DNA from 3 places in the Thioalkalivibrio sp. AKL8 genome. Region 2 is predicted to be linked to each of the others. Evidence: predicted binding sites of a transcription regulator. Region 2 holds the regulator's gene; each other region holds the start of a gene.
The links. The regulator sigma-54, encoded in region 2, starts transcription at its own class of promoters, with help from an activator protein. The targets are predictions, from matches to a motif close to TGGCANGNTNCNTGCTT.
Positions count from the first base shown of each region.

Region 1: the regulator sigma-54 is predicted to act here: its motif matches at 3,036-3,052, upstream of G335_RS0100120 (PEP-CTERM sorting domain-containing protein).
Region 3: the regulator sigma-54 is predicted to act here: its motif matches at 1,835-1,851, upstream of G335_RS0108680 (nitrate regulatory protein).

Region 1 is NZ_AQYF01000001.1:21,663-27,514, forward strand. It holds gene prsR (PEP-CTERM-box response regulator transcription factor) at 1-220, shown strand, start outside; gene G335_RS13460 (tetratricopeptide repeat protein) at 232-2,001, shown strand; gene G335_RS0100120 (PEP-CTERM sorting domain-containing protein) at 1,983-2,945, opposite strand; gene G335_RS0100125 (RND family transporter) at 3,429-5,687, opposite strand; gene G335_RS0100130 (LysM peptidoglycan-binding domain-containing protein) at 5,687-5,852, opposite strand, start outside.
Region 2 is NZ_AQYF01000007.1:80,054-85,905, reverse strand. It holds gene hprK (HPr(Ser) kinase/phosphatase) at 1-669, opposite strand, end outside; gene G335_RS0106100 (PTS sugar transporter subunit IIA) at 718-1,185, opposite strand; gene hpf (ribosome hibernation-promoting factor, HPF/YfiA family) at 1,189-1,527, opposite strand; gene G335_RS0106090 (RNA polymerase factor sigma-54) at 1,544-3,028, opposite strand; gene lptB (LPS export ABC transporter ATP-binding protein) at 3,117-3,887, opposite strand; gene lptA (lipopolysaccharide transport periplasmic protein LptA) at 3,884-4,426, opposite strand; gene lptC (LPS export ABC transporter periplasmic protein LptC) at 4,407-4,988, opposite strand; gene G335_RS0106070 (HAD family hydrolase) at 4,985-5,524, opposite strand; gene G335_RS0106065 (KpsF/GutQ family sugar-phosphate isomerase) at 5,524-5,852, opposite strand, start outside.
Region 3 is NZ_AQYF01000008.1:284,617-290,468, reverse strand. It holds gene G335_RS0108700 (TVP38/TMEM64 family protein) at 1-408, shown strand, start outside; gene G335_RS0108695 (TMEM165/GDT1 family protein) at 343-900, opposite strand; gene G335_RS0108690 (hypothetical protein) at 1,068-1,310, shown strand; gene G335_RS0108685 (DsrE family protein) at 1,402-1,758, shown strand; gene G335_RS0108680 (nitrate regulatory protein) at 1,885-3,210, shown strand; gene G335_RS0108675 (CmpA/NrtA family ABC transporter substrate-binding protein) at 3,675-4,979, shown strand; gene ntrB (nitrate ABC transporter permease) at 5,028-5,852, shown strand, end outside.

The DNA.
Region 1 (5,852 bases), on a different contig from region 2:
GGCCGACGGCAATCTGGTGACCGCGGAAGATCTCGGCTTGCAGGACCGGGATCAGGATCCGCCGCCGGAGCGCCTGCGCGAGGCCCGTGACCGGGCCGAATATCAATCCGTAATCAAGGCGATGGGGCGCACGAACGGCAACATCGCCCAGGCAGCCGACACTCTCGGCATTACCCGTCCAACGCTCTACGGCCTGCTCGACAAGTACGGGCTCAGATGAGGAGCACCATAGTGACTACCCGATACATGCAAGAAGACGCCGGGCTCGCCCGGCCCCGCCCCATCCGGATACCGAACGGGCGGCTGAAGCCCCTGGCCCTGGCCGTGGTGCTGGCCACCGGTGTGGGTCTGGCCGGCTGCGACCAGATCGGGGCGGGCAGCGAACAGGACTACCTCGAACGCGCCCAGGCCCTGCAGGAGAAGGGCGACTACCAGGGCGCGCGCATCGAGTACCGCAATGCCCTGCAGCTGAATACCGATGCCCCCGCCACTCGGCAAAGGCTCGGGGTGGTGTACCTGCAGTTGAACAACCCCGAGGAGGCGCTGCGTCAGCTGGAGCGGGCGCAGTCGCTCGGGATCCCGGACGCTCAGGTGGCGTTGCCGCTGGCCGAGGCGTGGTTCGCGACCGATCGTCTTGTGCGCATCCGTGAGCAGGAGGTGCCGGAGGACCTGGCGGCGGAGGAGCGGCCGCGGCTGCACGCCTTGCGGGCCGTCGCCTTCGCGGCCGTCGGCGAGCGCGAGGCGGCGGAAGGCGAGCTGGCGCAGATTGGAGAGCGCGAGCAGGAGCCGCTACAGGCCCTGGCGCATGCCCACCTGTCGATGGCCCAGGGCGATGCCGAGCACGCGATCGCATCCCTGGAGCGGGCCCTTGACCTGCAGCCCGAGCTGGGACAGGCCTGGAGTCTCCTGGGCGAGTATCGGCGCATCACCGGCGACCCCGAGGGTGCGGAAGAGGCCTTCAGTCGAGCCATCGAAGTGCGCCCGGCCTCGGGGCGCGATCACATGGCGCGGGCGATGGTGCGTCTGAATGCCGGTGATTACGAGGGTGCGCGGGCGGATGTCGACGGCCTGAAGCAAGGCGGCTCGTCGCATCCGGGCGTGCATTATCTGGACGGGATGCTCCTGATGGAGCAGGAGCGGCATAGCGAAGCGCGGGCGAGTTTCGAGCAGGCCCTGGCCGGCAATCGCTCCTACAGCCCGGCGCTTCTGGGCCTCGGCCTGGCTCATCGCAGTCTCGGCAACATGGAGCAGTCCGAACACAACCTCAATCGTCATGTTCAGGAGAGCCCCGGATCGCTGCAGGGCATTCGTACGCTGACGGCGATCTATCTGGAACAGGATCGCGTGGAGGATGCCCTGCAGTTCGTGGAGCGGGCAAGCCGTGACTACACCGGCGAGCCGGCCGACATGGCCGAGCTGCGCGGGCGACTGCTGCTGGTTGCCGGCGATTCCGAAGCCGGCATCGATGCGTTGCGCGACGCGGCGGCGTCGAGCCCGGGTTCGCAGGGTCTCCAGGAATTGCTGGCGGTGGCGCTGCTCCGGGGCGGGGAGACGGAAGAAGGTCTGGATGCGCTGCGCGCCGCCGGAGGCGGCGAGGCCTCGGCCCAGCAGGTGGATACCACGCTGGTGCTGTACCTGTTGCAGACAGGACGCTACGACGAGGCACTCGAGCGGGCACAGCGTCTGCAGGAGCTCCAGCCGGAAGCGGCCGGTCCGTTGAGCCTGCAGGACGGCGACGAGGGGGCAACCGACAGCACGCTTCTCCAGCTCCTCGATCGCATGCTCATCATTCCACCAATCGATGTGCCCACCATGATTGGACCAGCACACTGGACGGTTGGTGGCTGGTTCGCACTAGGGTCCATGAGGGCGGTAGTACCGGGCCGCGGATCGCGGAACAAAAAAAGGGCTCCCCGAAGGGAGCCCTCAACTCGATGCCCCGGGGGGAGGGCCATCAAGACTAGAAAGCGTTCTAGCGTCGGTTATGCGGCCTGGCGGTAGGCGGAGCGGCGGCGGATGCCACCGACCCCGATGAAGCCGGCCAGGATCAGCAGGGACAGGCCCATCAGCGCCAGGGTGCCCGGTTCCGGCACTGCGAAGCGCAGGCTGCCATCGTGGGTGGACTGGGTTTCGCTGAACAGGGACTGGCCTTCGCGGGTGTCGCCGTACACGTTGTTGGCATCGTCACCGAAGAAGGTCTCCGGCGGCGGTTCCTGGATGGTGCCGGCGCTGGCGAAGGCGGAGACGATGAAGGTCGGATTGCCTTCTTCGTCTTCCAGCAGGTCGGCGAAGTCGATGCCGTCGCTGGTAAACCAGAAGCCCGGCAGCACGTTCACCACCTCGAATTCGAAGGTGAAGGTCCCCTCGATGAAGGCCCCGCCCTGGCTGTCGAATTCCAGGATGCTGTTGCCGGACTTCAGGGCCATCTCCATGACCTGTTCGCCGGCGCTGTAGTGTGCCGCCGCCGCTTCATAGTCCTGACCGAAACCGGGCGTCACGCCGGACATGAACAGCTGGAAGTTGTCGGTGCCTACCGCGGTGTAGTTGGCGTTGACGACGTAATTGCCGCCGACTGTATCGGTGCCGGTCACCACGCCGCGGAGTTCGTCCCAGAGGAGCCCCATGGAGTAGTCGTTACCAAGGATGTCGCCGGACTGGGGTGCGGCCGCGTTGGTGACGGTTCGGTAGGACGTGGCATCGCCGTACCCGCGGTCATAGAACACATCGCCGACCTGAACCGGGTTGTTCGGGTCCTGAATGTACTGGAAGGTCTGAGTGTTCAGGTCGAACTGGATCCGGCGGACGTTTTCGACCGATCCGCTGTAGTTTGCGGTGGCGTCGAGGTTCATGTCGAAGTCGATCACCTCCGCTGCCGTCGCGGTACTCGCACCTGCGGCGAAAATGCCGACGCAGAGCGAAGCAAGAAGTACTTTTTTCGCGTTCAAGGTATTTCTCCTGATGCTCAATTTAAAACGATTCAACCATCGCCGGGGTTTGGCCTGGTGGCCGAGTCTGTTGCTGTCGCAGTTATTACAAAGCAGATGCCGTGCCAATCTTGGGCTTGAGAATTGATAGCTCATAACCCATTGTTGTTGCGATAGATATTTAAGGGGCTTGGCGGCGGGTTTTGCATTCGCCGCCGTGTGCGGGTGGTTTGCCCGCGATCTCGGGGCGGAACTGTAAAGGGGGTCGACGAAGGCTGGCGTGGGTTCGGGGCTTCAGGCCGATGGGCAGGGGTCCATGGGCAACAAGTTCCATAAAATCAGTGACCTGCCGGAAATGGCTACTTGTAAAGCCTATCGACAACGGGCCACGGGAGGCCCTTGGGACCGGCAAAGGACCGGGGCGACGGGCCGTTTGCGAGGGGGCGTGATGTGCGGGGTACGCGAACACCGAAAGACCGGTCGGGTCTGGCGGGCGCGACGGGTCTAGGCGGTACGCGCCCGCGACAGTCGATGCGCGACGACCAGCATGGCGGGGAGTACCAGCAGGTCGAACAGCAGGGCCGCGATCAGCCCGAAGGCGGTCAGCCAGCCAAAGGCGGCCGTGGGCTGGAAGTCGGACAGCGCCAGCAGCAGGAACTGAGCCACCAGCACGATGGTGGTGGCGGTAATCGCGCGACCGCTGCGGCGGAAGCTCCGGGCGAGGGCCCAGGCAACCGGGCTGCCACGCCCGCGGCGCTGGCGATAGTTGTGCAGGATGTGGATGGTGTCGTCCACTGCGATCCCGATGGCGACACTGGCAATCATGGCCGTGGCCATGTCCAGCCAGATGCCCAGCAGGCCCATCAGGGCGAAGATCATCGCCACCGGAGCCAGGTTGGGGATCATGCTGAGGAGGGTCAGGGGAACGGAGCGCCACATCAGCAGCATCAGCAGCGTGATCATCGCTGCCACGGCATACAGGCTGTGGAGCTGGCCTTGAATCAGCAGGCGTTCCTGATCCGCAAACAGCCTTGCCATGCCGGCCATGTCCCACTCGAGATCGGCCGGTGGGTTGGCCTCCAGATACCCCCGCAGATCGTCCATCAGCGCGTTGATGGACCGGGCGCCGTGGGCGTTCAGGTTGAGCAGGATGCGGCTGCGTTCGAAGTCGCGGTCCACGGCATCGAACAGATCGCGGCCGTCGTAGATGAACAGGTACTGGGCGACCAGGTTGGGGTCGTCGGGGATCCGGCGGTAGTCCGGATCTTCCTCGTTGAAGGCCCAGTGCATCTCCGCGACCAGGTCCGGCAGGGACAGGCTGTAGTCGACCTCCGGTCGCTGGTCCAGCCAGTGCTGTACGCGCTGGATCGCCTGCAGTCGGCCCGGATCCTGGAGGCTGTCCCAGTCCGGGCCGTCGAACACCACCTCCAGTGCCATCACCCCGGAGAGTTCGCTCTCCACCGCGCGGGTGGCCTGGGTAATCGAGTGGTTGTCGTCAAAGAAGGCGTACAGATCGGTCTCGACCTCGACGTGTCGGATCTGCGGGATCGCCAGGGCCAGGAGGATGGCCGTGGCCAGCAGCACCCAGCCAGCCCGGCGGATTGCCAGGTGTGCCGCCAGCGCGGTCACGCGGTCGAGCAGGAGCAATCCGCGCTTGGGCGTGAGCCAGTCGCCGCGGTCCCAGCGTCCCATGATCGCCGGCAGCAGCAGCAGCACAATCGCCGCGGCGAGGAGGACGCCAAAGGCCCCGATCAGGCCAAAGGTCTCGATCGGCCGGATGCTGCTGACCTGCAGCGAGGCAAGCCCCGCCGCGGTGGTCAGCGCCATGAACCACGTGGGCCGGGCCACGGCGGCAAGCGCCGCTTCCACGCGCGCGCGCCCCTGATGGCCGCGTTGCGCGGCGTGCAGCATGGCGTTGAAGAAGTGCATCAGCATCGCCACCGTGAGCGCCGTCAGCAACGGCGGCAGGATGGCGGAGATCAGCGTGAACGGGCGGTCCAGTAGGATCAGTAGGGCGATCGCGGGGCCGGTCACCGCACTGATGGTGGCGGCGGACAGTACGACCACCAGCGGACGCCGGAACAGCCACCACAGGAGCAGGAGGCTCACGGTCATGGTGCCCGGAACCAGGAAGGCGAGGTCCTTGACCATCGCCCGGAGCTGGGCGACATCCAGGGCAATGTGTCCGGCAATGGCCGCCAGCTCGTCTTCCAGGTCATGTGCGCCGATCCGGTCGCGCAGCAGGCGTTCCAGTTGCAGGCGTTGCAGGCTGTTGTCGAGGGCGTGCGGGCGCACGATCACGGCGAGGGCCTCGCCTCCGGTGCCGGCCACCAGGCCGGGGGCGAAGCGATCGCGCAGCACCCGTTCGCGCCATTGTTCCGGGGTGCGTTCGTCCAGCGCCCGGCCGTCGACCAGACGATCCACCGTGAAGCCGTCCGCCGTCGCCCGGATGTGATCCAGGGTGGTGACCGACAGCACCCGTTCGACGGTCGGGTCGGCCTCCATGTCCTGTGCCAGCGCATCGATGCGCTCCAGGAAGTCCGTCTCGAACAGATCGCTTCCGGTGAACAGGCCGACCAGCACCTGATCCTGGGGGAAGCGTTCGCGCAGTTCACGATCGAAGGTGACGGCCGGGGCGTCCTCGGGGAAATAGGATTCTGGGGCGTTGTCCAGATTGACCTGCAGCAGGACGGGGCCGGGCAGGAGGATCAGAAGGGCCAGGATGCCCAGCGCGAGCAGGGGGTGCCCTCGGAGCCAGCGCATCAGAACTGACCCCGCCAGCCCGTTACCAGCATGCGGTTATCGCGATAGAAGCCCCCGGCGGTACCCTCGGCACCGTCCAGCCAGTGCAGGCCGATATAGAACTCCATGGGCTCGCGGGCAATCCACGCGAGTTCCGGGTTCAGGTAGATGTCGCGCCGGTTCAGG
Region 2 (5,852 bases):
GTTGAGTACCCCAAGACCGCGCACCTCGAGCAGGTCCTGGAGCAGGGCCGGGCAGTGGCCGCGGACGATGTCGGGCGCAATGCGCGCGAACTCCGGGGCATCGTCGGCGATCAGGCGATGCCCGCGCGAGATCAGTTCCAGTGCGACCTCGCTCTTGCCGACGCTGGAGGCGCCGCTGATCAGCACCCCGATCCCGAGGATCTCCATGAACACGCCGTGGCGCACCTCGAAATGGGCCAGGCGCTGCTGCAGGAAATAGCGCAGCAGCGAGATGATCTCGTGACTGCTGGTGCTGGAGCACAGGATCAGCGGCAGCGCCTCCTGCGGGGCGTCGGGCATCTCCGAGAACGGACAGGTGTCCTCGGCGAAGATCACCGCGGTGGTCCCGGTGCGGGCCATCTCCAGGATCAGGTCGTTGCACTGGGTGGCGCTGAGGCTGGAGATGTAGCGGGCCTCGAAGTCGCCGATGATCTGGATGCGGTTGGGCCGGATCAGGTTGAGATGGCCGGCCAGCGGCAGGTCGTCCCCGTCGTCGCCGACCAGCTTGCGGTCGGGTGCTGCATGTTCGCCGTGCACGAAGCGAAGATCCAGGCGGTTTCCCATGGCCTGGATCAGGCTCTCCACGTTGATGTCGCGGGCGATCCCGCCTTCTCCCAGCGCCTCGTTCATGGCAGACGCTGCGCGCCGGAATCGCGGCTGGAGGCGGGTTCCACGGGCTTAGTCCTCGCTGAAGCGGCGCACGAGTTCCTGTTCCAGGGCCGTCGCATCCCCGGCCCGGCGCAGCGCTCCGATGGTGTCTGGCTGCGACAGGCCGCGGGCGAGTTGGGCCAGCAGGTCGAGGTGGTCGCCGGTGGCGGCCTCCGGGACCAGCAGTGCGATCAGGATATCGACCGGCTCGTGATCCATGGCGTCGAAGTCGACGCCCTTTTCCAGGCGCAGCACGGCCACGCGCGGCGCCTCGAGATCGGCCAGGCGGCCATGGGGAATCGCAACCCCATGGCCGAGACCGGTGGATCCGAGTTTTTCGCGTGCGGACAGGGCCTCGAAGATCGCATTGCTTCCTGGTCCCGTGCCGTCACCTCCGCCGGCGAGGAGGTCCGCCAGGGCCTCCAGGGCCCGTTTCTGGCTGGAGCACTCGGGTTGCAGGCCAATGCGCTCGGAGGTGATCAACTCGGCAATCGTCATGGATCAGGAGGCCTGCTCGCGGTTGCGCTGGGCACCTTCGGCGCGGTGGTGGTCCTTGACCTTTTCCTTGTGCTTGATCAGCTGACGGTCGACTTTGTCGATCAGCGCGTCGATTGCGGCATACATGTCCTCGTGAGAGGCCTCGGCGTGGATGTGATTGCCGCTGACCTGGAGATTCGCTTCGGCCTGGTTGTGCTGATTCCGGGTCTTCTCGTGGGTCAGCACGACGTGGACGTCGATGACCTTGTCGAAGTGGCGCTCCAGCTTCGCGAATTTCTCGTTGACGTAGTCGCGCAGGGCGTCGGTGATGTCCACGTGGTGGCCGGTCAGGTTGATCTGCATGGTCAGGACTCCTTGGTTACTTGCTGCCGGTGGGCATCGAGGCCATCTGCCGGCGTTCGCTGGATGAAGGGATGTGCATCGCCTCGCGGTACTTGGCCACGGTGCGGCGCGCTACGTTGATGCCCCGGTCCGACAGGACCTGGGCGAGCCGGGCATCGCTGAGCGGCTTGTTCGGGGGTTCGTCGCCAATCAATTCGCGAATCATGGCACGGATGGCGGTGGCGGAACACTCGCCGCCATCGTTCGTGCCGACATGGCTGGAGAAGAAATACTTGAACTCGAAGACCCCGCGCGGGGTGTGCATGTATTTCTGCGTGGTAACCCGCGAGATGGTCGATTCGTGCATCTCCAGGGTCTCGGCAATGTCGCGCAGGATCAATGGCTGCATCGCGACGTCGCCATGCTCGAGAAAGCCCTGCTGGCGGTGGACGATCGCCTCGGCGACCCGCAGCAGGGTGTCGTTGCGGCTGTGCAGGCTCTTCAGGAACCAGCGTGCCTCCTGCAGCTGATCGCGCATAAAGGCGCTGTCGCGGGCATCCGAGACCTGGCGCACCATGCCGGCGTAGAGGTCGTTGATGCGGATGCGCGGTGCGATCTCCGGGTTTAGATCCACGCGCCAGCCCTCGGTGGTGTGGCGCACGTAGACATCCGGGACCACGTATTCCGAGGTGGCGGAGCTGATCTGTGCGCCGGGGCGCGGGTTCAGGGTGCGGATCAGATCCAGTGCGCGGGCCAGTTCGTCCGGGTCGCGTACGCCGGACTGGCGCTGCAGGGCCTTGTAGTCGCGCTTGCCCAGGCTGTCCATGCCGTGTTCCAGGATCGCCCGTGCGGCCTCGCGGGCCGGGGCGTCCGGGGCCAGTTCGCGTAGCTGGATCTCCAGGCACTCCCGCAGGTTGCGCGCGCCGACCCCCAGCGGGTCGCACTGCTGAATCCAGTGGAGCACTGCCTCGACCTCGTCGACGCCGACGGTTTCATCCTCGCCTCGGCTGATGGTCTCGGCCAGGGTTTCCAGGTCACCCTCGAGATAGCCGTCGGGGCTGATGGCGTCAATCAGGGCCGCCCCGATGCGCTGGTCGCGCGGTGTCAGATGGCTCAGATGCAGCTGCCACAGCAGGTGATCCTGCAGGCCCTCGCCGTCGTCGTCGCTGGTGTTTTCCAGCGGGTCGCGGTCATCCACGCCCTTGTTGGGTGTCGGGGCCGGTTCGTAGATGTCGTCCCAGCGGCTGTCGGTGGTCAGTTCCTCGGGGATCACGTCATCGCTGGTGGTGGTGGCCTCCATGCGATCGCCTTCCACCAGCTCGCCGTCCTGGTTCAGGCGCTCGGTGTCGGCCTCGGCCTCTTCGTCCTCGACCTGTTCGAGCATGGGGTTGCTCTCCAGCGCCTGCTGGATCTCCACCTGGAGCTCGAGCGTGGACAGCTGCAACAGGCGGATCGCCTGCTGCAGTTGCGGGGTCATGGTCAGCGTCTGACCCAGCTGCAGATTCAGGCCGGGTTTCAGCATCGCGTATTCGGAGCGAGGGTGGGCATTGGTGGAATCTTAAAGCCTGCCTTGTGGTTTGTGCACCGACCGGGCCGCATGTGGGGCGCTTTCACAGGCGGAAGTTCTCGCCGAGATAGACCCGGCGCACCTGGGGATCGGCCAGCAGCTCGTCCGGTGTACCGGCGGCCAGCAGGCGTCCCTCGCTCAGAATATAGGCCCTGTGGCAGATGCCGAGGGTCTCGCGCACGTTGTGATCGGAGATCAGTACGCCGATGCCGCGCTGGGCGAGATGCCGAATCACGTCCTGGATGTCGCCCACCGAGATCGGATCCACCCCGGCGAAGGGCTCGTCCAGGCAGATGAACTGCGGATCCCCGGCGAGGGCGCGGGCGATCTCGGCCCGGCGACGCTCCCCACCGGACAGCGCGATGCCCGGGCTGTGGCGCACGGTCTCGAGCTGAAACTCCTCGATCAGGGCGTCGCCAATGCGGCGGCGCTCGTGGCGATCCAGCCCGGGGCGCAGCTCGAGCACGGCCTGCAGGTTGTCCCACACGCTCAGGCGGCGAAAGATCGAGGCCTCCTGCGGCAGGTAGCCGAGGCCGGCGCGCGCGCGTACGTGGATGGGGGCGCGGGTGATGTCGCGCTCGCCCAGGGTGATGCGCCCGGCATTGGGACGGATCAGCCCGACCAGGCTGTAGAAGCAGGTGGTTTTGCCGGCCCCGTTCGGGCCCAGCAGGCCGACCACCTCGCCGGGCGCGAGGTCGACGTCCACCTGGTCCAGCACCGTGCGCTGGCCGTAGCGCTTGGTCAGCTCGCGTCCGATCAGGCGGTCGTTGGTTTGTGCCGGTGTGGCGGATGGGCTGGGGGCGGTGGCGTTCATTCGTCGTCGCGCGGCTGGATGGTGATGCGCACGCGCTCGCTGTCGCCTTCGCCGCGTTCGGCCTCGATCACGTCGGTCGTCAGGTCGTAGGTGATGCGCTTGCCGCGCGCCTCCTCGCTGGTGGTGATCACATGGGCCTGGTCGGTGAGGATCATGCGGTCCTCGTTCAGCAGGTAGTCGATGCGCAGGGCGGTGGCAATGCGCATCTCTCCGGTTTCCGGATCGGGTGATTCCAGGCGTGCCGGCTCGCCGTGGGCCTCCATTTCGTAGGGGCGGCGATCGCGGGTGCGCACGTAGACCTTGTCGGCCTCCAGGGTCATGTCGCCGCGGATTACGATCACGTCGCCGGTGTAGGTCCCCAGCCCCTGGCGTTCGTCCATCTCCGCGCGGTCGGCAGTGATCTCCACCGGCAGTGCCGGGCCCGCCGAGCCCTGCTGGGCGAGCGCGGGCGTGGCCAGCAGGGCTAGCAGCAGGAGCGCCGCCAGGCGGGCACCCGGTTGGCCCGGACGGTGGCGAAGGCTATGGGGATTCGGGGTCATGCGCGGGATCCTCCTCGCTCGTCTCGCTGTAGAGCGAGTACACGTCATGGAACAACTCTATGGTATCCCCTCGCGAGTCCACGCGCAGACCGGTGCCGCGCTGGAACAGGCCCGGCTGGTTCAGGGTGGAAAGGGCATCCGAAGTGGCGACCATGGTGTCGGTGGCGACGCGAACATCCCGCGAATCGATGATGGTCTCTACGCGTTCGCCGCGGGGCGGCTGTACGCCGTGGGTGGGGCCCACCAGGTCCAGGGTCACGGCGGCCGGTTGATGCAGTGCGGCGGGGGCAGTCCAGCGCCATTCGATACCGCCTTCGGCGAACAGGTCGAGGTCCGGGTCGTCCACCCATTGGGGGCCGTCACGTCCAAACTCGCGCAGGCGGGTGCCGCGCAGACGATGGCTCAGTTCGCCGTCGTCGCCGGTGGCATGCAGGGTGAAGCCGTCAATCTGCAGCGTGACCTCGCCCTCGGGCGGGCTTACCTCAGCCTGCGCCAGGGGCACGGTCGCGAATGCGAGCACGGCCAGGGTCCATCCGAGTCGGCTGCGAATCCTGCGTCTCATCCGTTCAGGTAGGTCTCGAACAGCGCGTCGAGCCGGTCCTGCGCGGCCAGCAGGCCCTCGCAGGCCTCGCGCACGGCCCCGCGCCCACCATGGGCTTCGGTCACCCACTGGGCATGCTGGCGCACCAGCGGGTGGGCGTCGCCGACCGCGATCCCGAGCCCGACCCGCTGCATCGCTGGAAGATCCACGATGTCGTCGCCCATGAAGGCCGCTTCGGCGGGGTCGTGACCGGTGCGCTGCAGCAGTTCGTGCAGGGCTTCGCCCTTGTCGCGGCGGCCCTGGATCAGATGCTCCACTCCCAGGTCGCGCATGCGGTGCTCGACGACCCCGGAGGTGCGCCCGGTCAGGATGGCGATCTCGATGCCGCCGTCCAGGGCCAGACGGATACCGTGGCCGTCGCGGCTGTTGAAGGCCTTGTACTGCTCGCCGCCGTCGCCGAGGAACAGGCTGCCGTCGGTCAGCACGCCGTCCACGTCCAGGATCAGCAGGCGAACGGCCTGCTGGTGGGTGCGCAGAGTGGTGGCATCCAGGTTCATCACGCCACCCCGGCGCGCAGCAGGTCGTGCATGTTGATCACGCCCACCAGGCGGTTTTCGGCGTCGGTGACGGGCAGGGCGTTGATGCGCCGGCTCTCCATGGCCTCCAGGGCCTCCACCGCCAGCCAGTCGGGCTGCGCGGTGTGGCCGCCGGTGGTCATGGCCTCGCCGATGGTCAGGCCGTCCAGGCTGTGCCCGGCATCCAGGGTGCGCCGCAGGTCGCCATCGGTGAACACGCCCTGGATGCGATCGTCACCGTCGGTGATGATCACCAGCCCCAGACCCTTGCGGGTGATCTCGAACAGGGCGTCCTTGAGTGGGGCGTCCG
Region 3 (5,852 bases), on a different contig from region 2:
ATGGGGCCGCGCAGTACCCGGCTGCGCGAGGATGTAGAGGCCGAGGGCTGGCGCGTGGTGGCCCTGACCCGGCTGGTGCCGGTGTTTCCGTTTGCGCCCACCAACTATGCCCTGGGACTGGTGCGCCTGCCGCTGCCCGTGTTTGCACTGACGACGGTGGTGGCGCTGATCCCGGGCCTGTTCGCCTATGCCTGGCTGGGGCATGCCACCCGCGAGGTGGCCAGTGGTGCCGACAGCGGGGTGCAACTGGGTCTGGCGCTGCTCGCGGTGCTGGCATTGCTGCTGTTGCTGCCGCGCCTGGTGCGGCGCATCTGGCTGGGACAGAAGATGCTGCGCTCGGAGTCAGACCCAGGCGAGCAGGACTCCGAGGCCCAGGGCGAAGAACAGCAGAGCCGCGAGCGCGCGTAGCAGCCGCAGCGGCAGGTGACAGGCGAAACGCTGGCCCAGCCATACGACCGGGGCATTGGCCACGACCATGCCGATGGTGGAGCCGATCACCACGAGCACCAGGCTGTCGAAGGTCGCGGCCAGCGCGGCGGTAGCCACCTGCGTCTTGTCGCCCATCTCGACCAGGAAGAACAGCACCGTGGTGGTCCAGAACACGCCGTGTTTCGAGGGGGCGGGCAGCTCGTCCTCGCTATCCGGCACCAGCACCCAGGCGGCCATGACGATGAACCCGAGCCCCAGCCCCCAGCGCAGCCACTCGTCCGGCACGCTGGCGCCGATCCAGACGCCGGCCAGCGCGGCGAGGAAGTGATTGGCCAGGGTCGCCACCACGATGCCCCAGATGATGGGCCAGGTCTGCTGGTAGCGGCAGATCAGGAGCAGCGCGAGGAGTTGGGTCTTGTCGCCCATCTCGGCGATGGCGACGATGACGGTGGAGACGAGCAGGGCTTCCATGATGGTCTTCCGGACCGGGCGGCTACTGCGGACCGCGGTGGTGAGGCCAGGGGGTTCCCGGGCCTGCCGCGTCGCGCCCCCCTGAAGCAGGCAAAAGTGTAGAAGGCGGCCCCGTTACCGGCAAGAACGGGCTGCGCCGTGCGCGGGCCTTGGGTAGGATGCGCGCGATGAAAGCCTTCGTACGCTGGGTCGATCGCGCACCGCTGTGGCTGTTTGCCCTGCTGGTGGCCACGCTGGGCCTGGCCCCCTGGATCCCCGAGCCGCATGTCGCGGAGAAGCTGCGCTGGCTGTTGGCCGGCGAGCTGAACCGGTTGTGGGACATCCTCGACCTGGTCATGCACGCCATCCCCTGGCTGCTGATGGCCTTCAAGCTCTACCGGACCAGCGTTACGGCGAGGGGCAGGCCCTGATCCGAGTGTTTCTCCGCGGCTTGTGGGAAATCGACGCCGGGCGTGCCTGCCGCTACGGTTGCAGCACGTTTCAAGCACTCAGGAGAACCCCATGCGCTTTATTGTTGCTGTCACCGCCGGTACCGACGACCCCACCCGTGCGACGCTCGGCATGATCGCCGCCAACGTGGCCAAGCAGCAGGGCCATGACGTGACCGTCTGGCTGCAGGGCGAGGCCGTGAACATCGCCAACCGCAATGTCTACGACAAGATCGTCGGCCACAACATGCCGGCAATGAAGGACATCGTCGATTCACTGGTCAGTGAAGGCGTCCCGTTCTGGGCCTGCGAGGCCTGCGCCAAGGGCCGCGACGTCGGCGAACACAACTTCCTGCCGAACGCCGAGATGGCCGGCATGGGCCAGTACGTGCAGGCCGTCGCCGAGTTCGACCGCTCGATGAGCTTCTGATCGTTCATCGTTGCTCGCGGGCGGGGGTGTGATCCCCCGCTCGTTCTGATCTCCCGCCCCTGCCAGTGCCCCGAACTGGCACATCGCGTGCTTGTTTGTTCCGCGAGGCATCCGCGGATCATGAGCATGAGTCAGAATCTCCCCCAGAATACCCCGTCCCCGAGCGTTTCGTATGAAGAGGCTATTGGCGATTTCCTGGTCGCCTCGCGCAAATGCGAGGTAGTGAGCCTGGAGCGCCTGCTGGAGGCCGTGCAACTGGTCGGGCGCATCCGTGCCCTGGTGCATCAACTGCAGCGTGAACGCGGCGCTTCCAGCCTCTGGATCGGCTCGGCTGGCCAGCGTTATGCCGAGGAGCTGGGGCAGTATCGAACCGAATCCGACACCACGGCGGCGGCCTTTCGCGAACACCTTGATGGCTGGTTACAGCCGGGGGCCTGTGCCCATGCACGCGGCCGGTTGCTGGGACGCATGGCACTGGCCTTGCACGGACTGTCCGGGCTGCCCAGCCTGCGCGAGGAGGTCAACGAGCGCACGCTTTCGCCAATGGAGGCGATGCGCGGCTTCAGCGAACTGATCCGTTCGCTTCTGGGCGTGGTATTCGAGGCTGCGGACTCGGCTACCGACCCGGAGGTCTCCGGTGCGTTGGTCGCTCTTTTGAACTTCATGCAGGGCAAGGAGCTTGCGGGTCAGGAACGCGCGATCGGTGCTGCGGGCTTTGGCCAGGGCGTGTTTGACGGCGAGCTGCGCCAGGCCCTGTTACACCGTATCGATGCCCAGGAACGTTCGTTTCGCATCTTCTCGGAGTTTGCCCCGGAATCGGCCTGCGGCGCCTGGCGTCAATTACAGGGCGCGAGCTTCGCCGCCGAGGTCGAGCGCCTGCGCCGTCAGGCCTGCACCCAGACCGATGGCCAGCCGGCCCCGGCCCGGGCCGAGGCGTGGTTTGCCTGCACGACTGCGCGTATCGACGCGATGAAGGAGATCGAGGATCGGCTGGAGATGCACCTGAACGAGTGCTGCTCCGCGCGCATCGTGGCGGATCGCGCGGACCTGGGTGCGGTGCGTGACCGTATCGCGCAATTGGCCGAGTCGGAGTTGCGCGACAGCGTGCCGTATGCGGTGTTTTTCGGTGCGCCCGAGGGGCTGGATTCCGACGGCGTGGGCGGCGATAACCCGCTCAATGTGCCGATCGTCGGACATTCGGTGATGGACCTGGTGCAACGCCAGGCCAGTCGTCTGCAGTCGGTGGAGGACGAGCTGCAGGCGGCGCGCCAGGCCTTGGCCGAGCGCAAGACGATTGAGCGAGCCAAGGCACTGCTAATCCAGCATCGCGGCCTGACGGAGGACCAGGCCTACAAGCTCCTGCGCCAGACTGCGATGAACCAGAACCGGCGTCTGGCCGAGGTGGCCGAGGCGACCGTCGCCATGTCTGACCTGCTGGGGAAGGGCCTGTAGGAGCCGCCTTGGCGGCGAAGCCCCTGCCAAAGTCCGGCGCGGGCAGGGGCTTCGCCGCCAAGGCGGCTCCTACGGCGGGTTAGGTCGCCCTCTGGCAGCGCACTATTGCAGGTCAACTGCACCGCAAGTGCGCCCCAGGCTGGTGCCTCAGGGATTGTCTTCCGGACTTCGGGCTTCCCGCAAGCGTTCGACCCGGTGTTCGAAACCATCCGATTTTTCCGCGCCACGTGGCGATTGTTTCCCGCAGGGTCGCCTAGCAACGGCTAATTGGCACACCTCCTGCAGGAGGATGGGCAAGACGAGCCAACGGCGGTTCGTCGCCTGACAACAGGGAGACCCGATGACCGGGGCTCCCGTGAGACTGGACAAAGGCGTCCATCACCCGGCTGCACAAGCGGCCGGGCTGATGCGACGCCTTTTTTCGTTTTTGGGATGTGTTTGCTGACAAGGGGAGTGAACCCGTAATGACCGATCAAACGAACGACACGAAGAACACCTCCGGCCTGTCGCGCCGGCGTTTCCTGGGCGGCATGGCCGCCGGAATCGGCGCCACGGCAATGGGCCTTTCGGGCGCGGCGCCCTGGGGCTATGCGAAGGCCGGCAATGGCAAGCCGGAGACCACCGAGGCGAAGCTCGGCTTCATCGCTCTGACGGATGCCGCACCGCTGTTCATTGCGTTGGAGAAGGGCTTTTTCGCCGCTCACGGCATGCCCGATGTGCAGGTGCTGAAGCAGTCCTCCTGGGGCACGGTGCGCGACAACCTGGATCTGGGGTCGCAACGCGGCGGAATCGATGGCTCGCACATCCTCACGCCAATGCCCTACCTGATCCATCGCCGGGGCACGCCGATGACGATCCTCGCGCGACTGAACCTGGCCGGGCAGTGCATCTCGGTCGGGGACGAGTACGCGGACCTGAAGGTCGGCACCGACACCACGGAGTTCAAGGGCGCCCTGGCCGAGAAGGCCGCCGGCGGTGACGACATTCGTGCGGCGATGACCTTCCCGGGCGGGACCCATGATCTGTGGATCCGCTACTGGATGGCCGCCGGCGGGATCGATCCGGACCGCGACATCGCCACCATCGTGGTCCCGCCGGCGCAGATGGTTGCCAACATGCGCGTCGGGTCCATGGACACCTTTTGTGTCTGCGAGCCGTGGAACATGCAGCTGATCAATCAGGGCATCGGCTACACCGCCAACACCACCGGCGAACTGTGGCACAACCACCCGGAGAAGGCGCTGGGCATGCGTGCCGACTGGGTGGAGGCTCATCCGAACGCGGCGCGCGCCCTGACCATGGCGGTGATGGAGGCGCAGATGTACTGCGAGGACCCGGTGAACAAGGAGGAGGTCGCCGAGATCTGCTCGCGCCGGCGCTACATCCACGCCCCGTACGGCGACATCATCGACCGCATGCAGGGGAACTTCGACTACGGCACCGGACGCGTGGTCGAGGATCACCCCGACCAGATGCGCTACTGGAAGGACCAGGCCTCCTACCCGTTCAAGAGCCACGACTTGTGGTTCCTCACCGAGGACATCCGCTGGGGCTATCTGCCGCCGGACCTGGACATGCCGGCGCTGGTGGACGAGGTGAACCGCGAGGACATCTGGCGCGAGGCCGCCGAGGCGCTCGGCATCGACGGCGCCGACATCCCCGAGTCCACCTCGCGCGGCAAGGAAACGTTCTTCGACGGCAAGGTCTTCGACCCGGAGAACCCGCAGGCCTATCTCGACAGCCTGGACATCAAGGCGCTCGCGTCCTGACGCGTTGCCCGACTGACCCCCGAACAAACGATTCAAGAGGATTTCGCGATGAGTGCCATTCTCGACCGCACCCTGACCTTTGGCTCCGGGCGCGAACGCCCGGCGGCCGACGCGTCGCCCACCCGGCCCGTGGCCCGGAAGGCCACCACCATTGCGGCCAGGCCCCAGCCGCGCCCCGGGGCAGATCCCGGGGCCTGGGCCCGGCGCCTGCGCAATACTGCCGCGGTCGTGGTGCCGCCGGTGGTCGTCACGGCGCTTTTTTTGCTTATCTGGGAGATGATGGCGTCCTCCCCGGGAGCCGTGTTGCCCGCCCCGAGCCAGGTGATTACCGACACCTGGGAACTGATCGTCAATCCCTTCTATGACTACGGCGGTAACGACGTCGGCATGGCCTGGCAGTTGCTGGCCAGCCTGGAGCGCGTGGCCTACGGCTATGCGCTGGCGGTAGTCGCCGGTATCGGCCTGGGCGTGCTGGTGGGCCAGTCCACCTGGGCGATGCGCGGACTCGACCCGCTGTTCCAGGTCCTGCGTACCGTGCCGCCTCTGGCCTGGCTGCCGATCTCGCTGGCCGCGTTCCAGGCCAGCAATCCGTCGGCGATCTTCGTGATCTTCATCACCGCGATCTGGCCGATCATCATCAACACCTCCGTCGGTATCCGGAATATCTCGCAGGACTACGTGAACGTGGCCCGCGTGCTGCGCCTGAACGGCTTCGAGTACTTCACCAAGATCATGCTCCCGGCCGCCGCGCCGTATGTCTTTTCCGGTTTGCGCATCGGGATCGGTCTCGCCTGGCTGGCGATCGTGGCCGCCGAGATGCTGATCGGTGGTGTTGGCATCGGCTTCTTTATCTGGGATGCCTGGAACGCCTCC